Regions from separate parts of the Sinorhizobium mexicanum genome, predicted to be linked through region 1. Evidence: predicted binding sites of a transcription regulator. Region 1 holds the regulator's gene; the other holds the start of a gene.

Region 1 (3,411 bases):
CGCACCGCCATGTTCCACCTCGGCAATCTCGTCGAGGAGAACGATACCGACAAGATGTTTACCAATCCGGATGACCAGCGCACGCAGGACTACATTATGGGTCGGTTTGGCTAAGCCAGGCGACAGAGCAATTCCAGGGAGAGTGTGAAACGGTTTTCCGTCCGGAATTGTGTAAGTTCAAAGAGTTAGATCATTTCAATGTTTCAACGAAACAAGGAAGTGATCTGGTCAACCGGTTTGCGAGTTCGAGGAACGAAACATGTCATCTACACACATCACGTCGGCTTTTGACGACGAGCTCAAATATCTGACGCGCCGCGTCTCGGAAATGGGAGGCCTTGCCGAGCAGATGGTGGCCGATTCCGTCCGGGCGCTGGTGAATTCCGACCTGGCGTTGGCGCAGAAGGTGATTTCCGACGACGCGATGCTGGACGATGCCGAGCGCCAGATCGGTGACAAGGCGATCGTCACCATCGCCAAGCGTCAGCCAATGGCCTCGGATCTTCGCGAGATCATGGGGTCGATCCGTATCGCCGCCGATTTGGAACGCGTGGGCGATCTCGGCAAGAACACTGCCAAGCGCGTGATCGCGGTCGCCGGATCCGGCATCCCCCGCAAGCTTGCGCGGGGCCTGGAGCATCTGGCGGAGCTGGCCCTGGTCCAGCTCAAGGAGGTGCTCGACGTCTACGCTTCTCGCTCGCCGGAAAAGGCGAACAGCATCCGCGAGCGCGACGAGGAGATCGACGCGATCTATACGTCGCTTTTCCGCGAACTGCTGACCTATATGATGGAAGATCCGCGCAACATCACGCCGTGCACGCATCTTCTGTTCTGCGCCAAGAACATCGAGCGTATCGGCGACCACGCGACCAACATTGCCGAAACGATCTATTACATGGCGACGGGCGCCCAGCCGCAGGGCGAACGGCCGAAGGACGATAATACGTCGACGCTGGGCTCAGTGACGGACTAGAGCATCCCGCTTTCAAAAGGAATCGTTGAAAGCGGATAAGATGCTCTGGAAATCAAAGTGCTAGAGCGCCCGATAGCCGCATGCCCTGGTGCATGCGTTGATCTTGTCCCGGTCGCGATTTTTCGCGGCCACAGAGTGTCGCGGTGGCGTGATGGCACCCGCGCGTGGGAAGGAGCATGACCGAATGTTGCCGAAGATAGCCGTTGTCGAGGACGAGGAGGCGCTGAGCGTTCTCCTACGCTACAATCTCGAGGCCGAAGGTTTCGACGTCGATACGATCTTGCGTGGAGACGAGGCTGAAATCCGGCTTCAGGAGCGGTTGCCCGATCTCCTGATCCTCGACTGGATGCTGCCCGGGGTCTCCGGCATCGAACTCTGCCGCCGGCTGCGGCAGAGGCCGGAAACGGAGCGTCTGCCGATCATCATGCTGACCGCGCGTGGCGAGGAAAGCGAGCGGGTTCGTGGTCTCGCTACCGGCGCGGACGACTATGTCGTCAAGCCGTTTTCGACGCCGGAACTGATGGCGAGGGTGAAGGCAATGCTCAGGCGTGCCAAGCCCGAGGTGCTTTCGACGCTGTTGCGTTGCGGCGACATCGAGCTCGATCGCGAGACGCACCGCGTCCACAGGCGTAGCCGCGAAGTCCGGCTCGGACCGACGGAGTTCCGGCTGCTGGAGTTCCTGATGTCCTCGCCGGGGCGCGTTTTCTCCCGTTCGCAGCTTCTCGACGGCGTTTGGGGACATGATATCTATGTCGACGAGCGCACCGTGGATGTGCATGTCGGCCGTCTGCGCAAGGCGCTGAATTTCTCGAACATGCCCGATGTCATTCGCACCGTGCGCGGTGCCGGCTATTCGCTTGAAAGCTGAAAGCCGGCGGCCTCCTCGGCAGGCATCAAAAAAAGGGGCGTCACCGCCCCTTTTTCAATTGCGTTCGCTTGAGGCCGGTCAGCGCATACGGCGGCGCTCGGCGGAAGGCTGATAGGCGAGCCGCGTGTGATAGCTGCAATAGGGCGACGATTCCGGCGAGTCGTTGCCGCAGAAATGGAACTCCTCCTTCAGGGGGTCGCCGATCGGCCACTTGCAGGTGCGCTCCGTGAGCTCCGTCAGGCCGAGGCGCCGGGACATCGGGACGACGACGTTCGGTGCGAGTTCGAGGGTCTGATCGGCGACGAGATCGACTTCGATCTCTTCCTTGAGGACGGTAGCGCCGGCGGTGCGGGTGACGGTGCGGGTGGCGACGCGCGCGGCATAGTTCGGCGCCCGGGGGGCGGACGTGGTGCGCTTCGGGCGTGCGGCAGTGGTCGCGCCGCCCGCCTTGGCCCGGCCCGGCAGGCTCAGCCGGTGAACTTTGCCGATCACGGCGTTACGGCTGACGCCGCCCAGTTGAGCCGCGATCTGGCTGGCGCTCAGGCCCTCGGACCACAGCTTCTTCAGTTTCTCCACCCGCTCGTCAGTCCAGTTCATTTCTGCACTCCCCGTTCTCGGCGTTGGATGGCAGAATCCATCACCAAGCTCCGGAAAAACTCCGGAGCTGCAACGCGATAACTCTTTTGGTGACTAGGTCCGCCGCATGCGTCTAGTAATTGAATATTAACCTACTGGCAGGGTGACTCCGTGGCAAGAGTCGCGGGAATCGCGCCGAATCGATTTCGGAGTTTTCCCCAACTTGCTGGCTGGCCGTTGCATTTTTGCAAGCCCCCGCGGCATGTTTTTTCGCGCGTCGGAATCCGCGCGTTCAAGCTCGCGGCAAGCCTTGGTTTTGTTGACATTGCGGTGCGAAATGGGAATAGTGCCTGCGCCGCCGAAAGGCGGCATTTTTGATTTTTATCGGACGCGATCGCCCGATACCGATGCCAACAGGACGCAAGGAGAAGTTCGCCATGGCCGCAACAACGCCGCTCTACGACACCTATATGCGCGCGCCGTTGCGTTTCGAGCGAGGCGAGGGCGCCTGGCTCATTGCCGAGGACGGCTCGCGCTATCTCGATTTTGCCGCCGGCGTTGCCGTGAATTCGCTTGGCCATGCCCACCCACACCTCGTCGAGGCGCTGAAGGCGCAGGCGGACAAGGTCTGGCATCTTTCCAACCTCTATGAAATTCCGGGCCAGGAAAGCCTGGCGCGCCGGCTGACGGCGGTGACCTTCGCCGACCGCGTGTTTTTCACAAATTCGGGTGCGGAAGCACTGGAATGCGCCATCAAGACTGCGCGCCGCTATCATTTCGCCAAGGGGAATCCGGAGAAATTTCACGTCATCACCTTTGAAGGCGCCTTCCACGGCCGCACGATCGCGACGATCGCGGCCGGTGGCCAACAGAAGTACATCGAGGGGTTCGGACCAAAGGCACCAGGCTTCTACCAGGTTCCTTTCGGCGACATTGCCGCGGTCAAGGATGCGATCAACGACGAGACGGCGGCGATCTTGATCGAGCCGATCCA
Region 2 (3,411 bases), on a different replicon from region 1:
ACGCGGCCGGTCTCCTTCGGCGCAAGGGGGTCCGAAACGTCGTACTGGATCATGTCGCCGGTTCCCCAGCAGGAAACATAGAGGAACCGGTCGTCCATCGAGAGATCGATGTCGGTCACGAGCGGAGCGACCGCCTTGAAGCCCTTGAGCACCGGTGGCAGGAGGTCCGGGTCGGCCGGCTCGGCCGGAATCTCGATCACTTTCTTCACCGCCCACTGGTCGCCGTCTCGATACCATGTCCAAATCGAGGCGGAGAGATCCTTGAGACTGATGACGCAGCCAACGAAACCATGGGCCTTGGTCGGATCATGGGCTGGACGCAATTCGAAGATGAGCTGGTGCTCTTCGCCGAGATCGATCTCCTGCACGTGCTTGCGCTTGTTGAGATCCCAGAAATGCAGCCTGTGGCCATATTTCGAGCCGAGCAGTACTTCCGGAACCAGGCCGTTTTCGAAGTTTTCCGGGGTTCCCCACTCGCTGGTGATCATCGTGTCGTGGCCGAGGTGCCACCAGAAATCATAGGCGAGCTTCTGCGGGCCACGATCCATCTCCCATTGCCCGAGCACGTCGAAGCTGTCGTGGTCGAGCAGGAAGATGCCACCGGGAGCGTTGCCGTCGCGGTCGGCAAGCGCGTTGACATAGATGCCCTCCGGTCCGCAATGGATGGTGTGCAGCCGGGAATAGTTTGCCTTCTCGGCGATTTCCGCCGGATCGATCACGCGGACGATCCGCGGATTTTTGGGATCCGGCTTGGTGTCGAGAATATGAAGCCGCGACGACCTCAGCCCCGGCACGACCAGATAGCGGCGCTCGACATGAGGATGCGGCGCATTGGGGCAAAGGCAGGACGAACAGGCATTCCAGCCGAAGTGATGCAGTTCGTCGCCGACGTTCGGCATGTCGACCTGCCCGACGATCTGAGAATAGCTCGTGGAGGTCGGCTCGACGTCGACCACCGCGATCGCATCCGGTCGCTGTCGGTCGGGATCGAAGGCCGCCACATAGGCGATGGTTTCCTTGGGGGCCTTTGCGGCCATACGGGGTGATGGATAGAAGGAAGGATCGGGTCGCCACGTCGCCATTTTTATTCTCCCCCAGAGAAGTCAATGCGTGGATCCTGATGCGAAGCCTAATGCATATCGCCCAAAAATGTGTGCAGCGGTTTTGGGACAACGACATGCATAAAAGCAGTTTAGTAGATGCGGCAAAAACGCGTCGGAAATGCGGCGCATCGCCTTATTCGGACGGCGCAATCGAATGAAAGAAAGCGACGAATTCGACGCGGAACTCTGGGGCAGAGCGTCGCCGCGGGGTACCTTCTCCTCCGCCTGCGGCAGAGAAGGTGCCGGCAGGCGGATGAGGGGCGCTCCCATGGAGCCAGTCGCCCTGCCGGTTCAACCGAAGTTGTCGCTCTATGTCTCGATCCTGAGCTTCATCCGGTCGGCCGCAAAGCGCGTGCGCGAAAATTCGACGGGCTTGCCGTCCAGATCGACGTTCACCGATTGCGCTTCCATCACGATCGCGCCGGGCGATAGCTTCAACTGTGAAAGCTCGTCCGCATCGGCATGCCGCGCGACGATTTCGGTCGAAACGCGGACATAGTCATCGAGCCCCTGCGCGGCAAGGGCCTTGGTGATGGAGCCGAGCCGGGAATATTCCTCGGCCATCCGCGGAAAACGATCTACCGGAAAATAGCTGAACGACATGGAGAGCGGCCGGCCGTCGCCGCTGCTGACCGTCCGCAATTCCGTAAGCGGAGAGCCGGGAGAAACCGCAAGGGCCGCCGCGATCTCGCCGCTCGCCGGCACTTCCGCATGGCCAAGCAGCCGCGTACCGATCTCCTTGACCTGCCGGCCGAGCCCCTGCGAAAAGCGGGTGCGCCGCGAGATCGGATAGCTGACGCGGTCCTTGCGCGTGATCATGGTGCCCCGCCCCTGAACTGCGTGGACAAGGCCTTCCTCGCCAAGCGCCGCCAAAGCGCTCCTGACCGTGTGGCGGTTGACGCCGAACTCCTGCGCCAGCACCGTCTCCGGCGGCACCATGCCGGTCGCGTCATAGTCGCCATTGCTGATCGAAAGCCGGATGCGGTCGGCGATCTGCCGCCAGAGCGCCACGCCGGTCTGCCGTTCGACCACTTTCTTCAACGCCATTTTCTTGTCCCGAGTTCTCGCCCCATTTTCTTCGCCAATGTCACAAGCCTGTCATTTGCGAACGTTAAGGAAGGATATAAGATGTATAGTTGTCTAGATCAATAGACATTTTGGAGTGATAGATGGACGCAACGCAGAAACACGAGGCGCTGCCGGACGCAGCCCCAGAACGCCGGGAAGGCATGCGGCTTCTCGCCCGCGCCACACTCGCGGAACTTGTCGGCGCCTGGGAGGCGATCACCGACAGGCCGGACGTCGCGCCGGTACGCGGCCCGGAAACGGGGCTCGTCATGGTGCGCGGCCGGATCGGCGGCGGCGGCGACGCCTTCAATCTCGGCGAGGCAACCGTGTCGCGCGCTACGGTCAGGCTCGCCAGCGGCGAGATCGGCCACGGACAGATGCTTGGCACCGACAAGGAACGGGCCCGCTTGGCCGCGATCTTCGATGCGCTCTTCCAGACCGAGAGGTATCGCTCCGCGATCGAAGCGCTGCACCGGCTGATCGCCGCCCGCATCGATGCCGAAGACCGTCGAAAGGCGGAAGAGACTGCCGCAACCCGCGTCGATTTCTTCACCATGGTCCGGGGAGACGACTGATGGCCGCACAATCGCAAATCTACGCCGGTGCTTTCGCCGACCCGGTATTCCAGGCGCAATCCGTGTTCCGTGTTCTGATGGATGGTCTCGCCCGCCCGGGCACCGTTGCCAGCCTCGCGGCGCTTGCCTCGCCGCCCTTGCCCCTCGGCAAGGCAAGCGGCGCCGTCGCGCTGACGCTCTGCGACCACGATACACCGGTCTGGCTCTCCCCAGCGCTCGCAAAGTCCGCCGTGCCGCAATGGATCGCCTTCCATACCGGTGCGCCGGTGACCGAAACGAAGGATGACGCCCGCTTCGCCTTCATCGAGAGGCGCGGCGCGGTGCCGAGTTTCGACCAGTTCGCACTCGGCACGCAGGAATATCCCGATCGCTCGACAACGCTGGTGATCGAGGTCGAGGCACTCACGGGTGGACAACCGCTTATCGCCAGGGGACCGGGAATCAAGGACGAAACCATCATCGCGCCCACAGGCCTTCCCGACCCCTTCCTCGAGTTCTGGACGGCGAACAGGGCGATTTTCCCGCGCGGTATCGACCTGATGCTGACGGCGGGTGACGCGGTGCTTTGCCTGCCGCGTACGACCAAACTCTCCGCCAGGGAGGCATAATCATGTATGTAGCCGTCAAGGGCGGGGAAGCCGCCATTGCCAATGCCCATCGCCTGC

The links. Region 1 encodes PhoB, which activates phosphate uptake and scavenging genes when phosphate is short. Its sites were predicted from a motif close to TGTCATNNANCTGTCAT; they were not measured.
Region 2: a site for PhoB is predicted at 2,189-2,205, ahead of phnF (phosphonate metabolism transcriptional regulator PhnF). Genes of this name have one in related genera too.

The regions. Positions count from the first base shown of each region.
Region 1 covers NZ_CP041238.1:636,195-639,605, forward strand. The annotation lists gene pstB (phosphate ABC transporter ATP-binding protein PstB) at 1-114, shown strand, start outside; gene phoU (phosphate signaling complex protein PhoU) at 260-973, shown strand; gene phoB (phosphate regulon transcriptional regulator PhoB) at 1,158-1,841, shown strand; gene FKV68_RS02980 (GcrA family cell cycle regulator) at 1,920-2,438, opposite strand; gene FKV68_RS02985 (aspartate aminotransferase family protein) at 2,855-3,411, shown strand, end outside.
Region 2 covers NZ_CP041241.1:388,524-391,934, reverse strand. The annotation lists gene FKV68_RS26000 (selenium-binding family protein) at 1-1,082, opposite strand, end outside; gene phnF (phosphonate metabolism transcriptional regulator PhnF) at 1,413-2,150, opposite strand; gene phnG (phosphonate C-P lyase system protein PhnG) at 2,273-2,746, shown strand; gene phnH (phosphonate C-P lyase system protein PhnH) at 2,746-3,354, shown strand; gene FKV68_RS25980 (carbon-phosphorus lyase complex subunit) at 3,357-3,411, shown strand, end outside.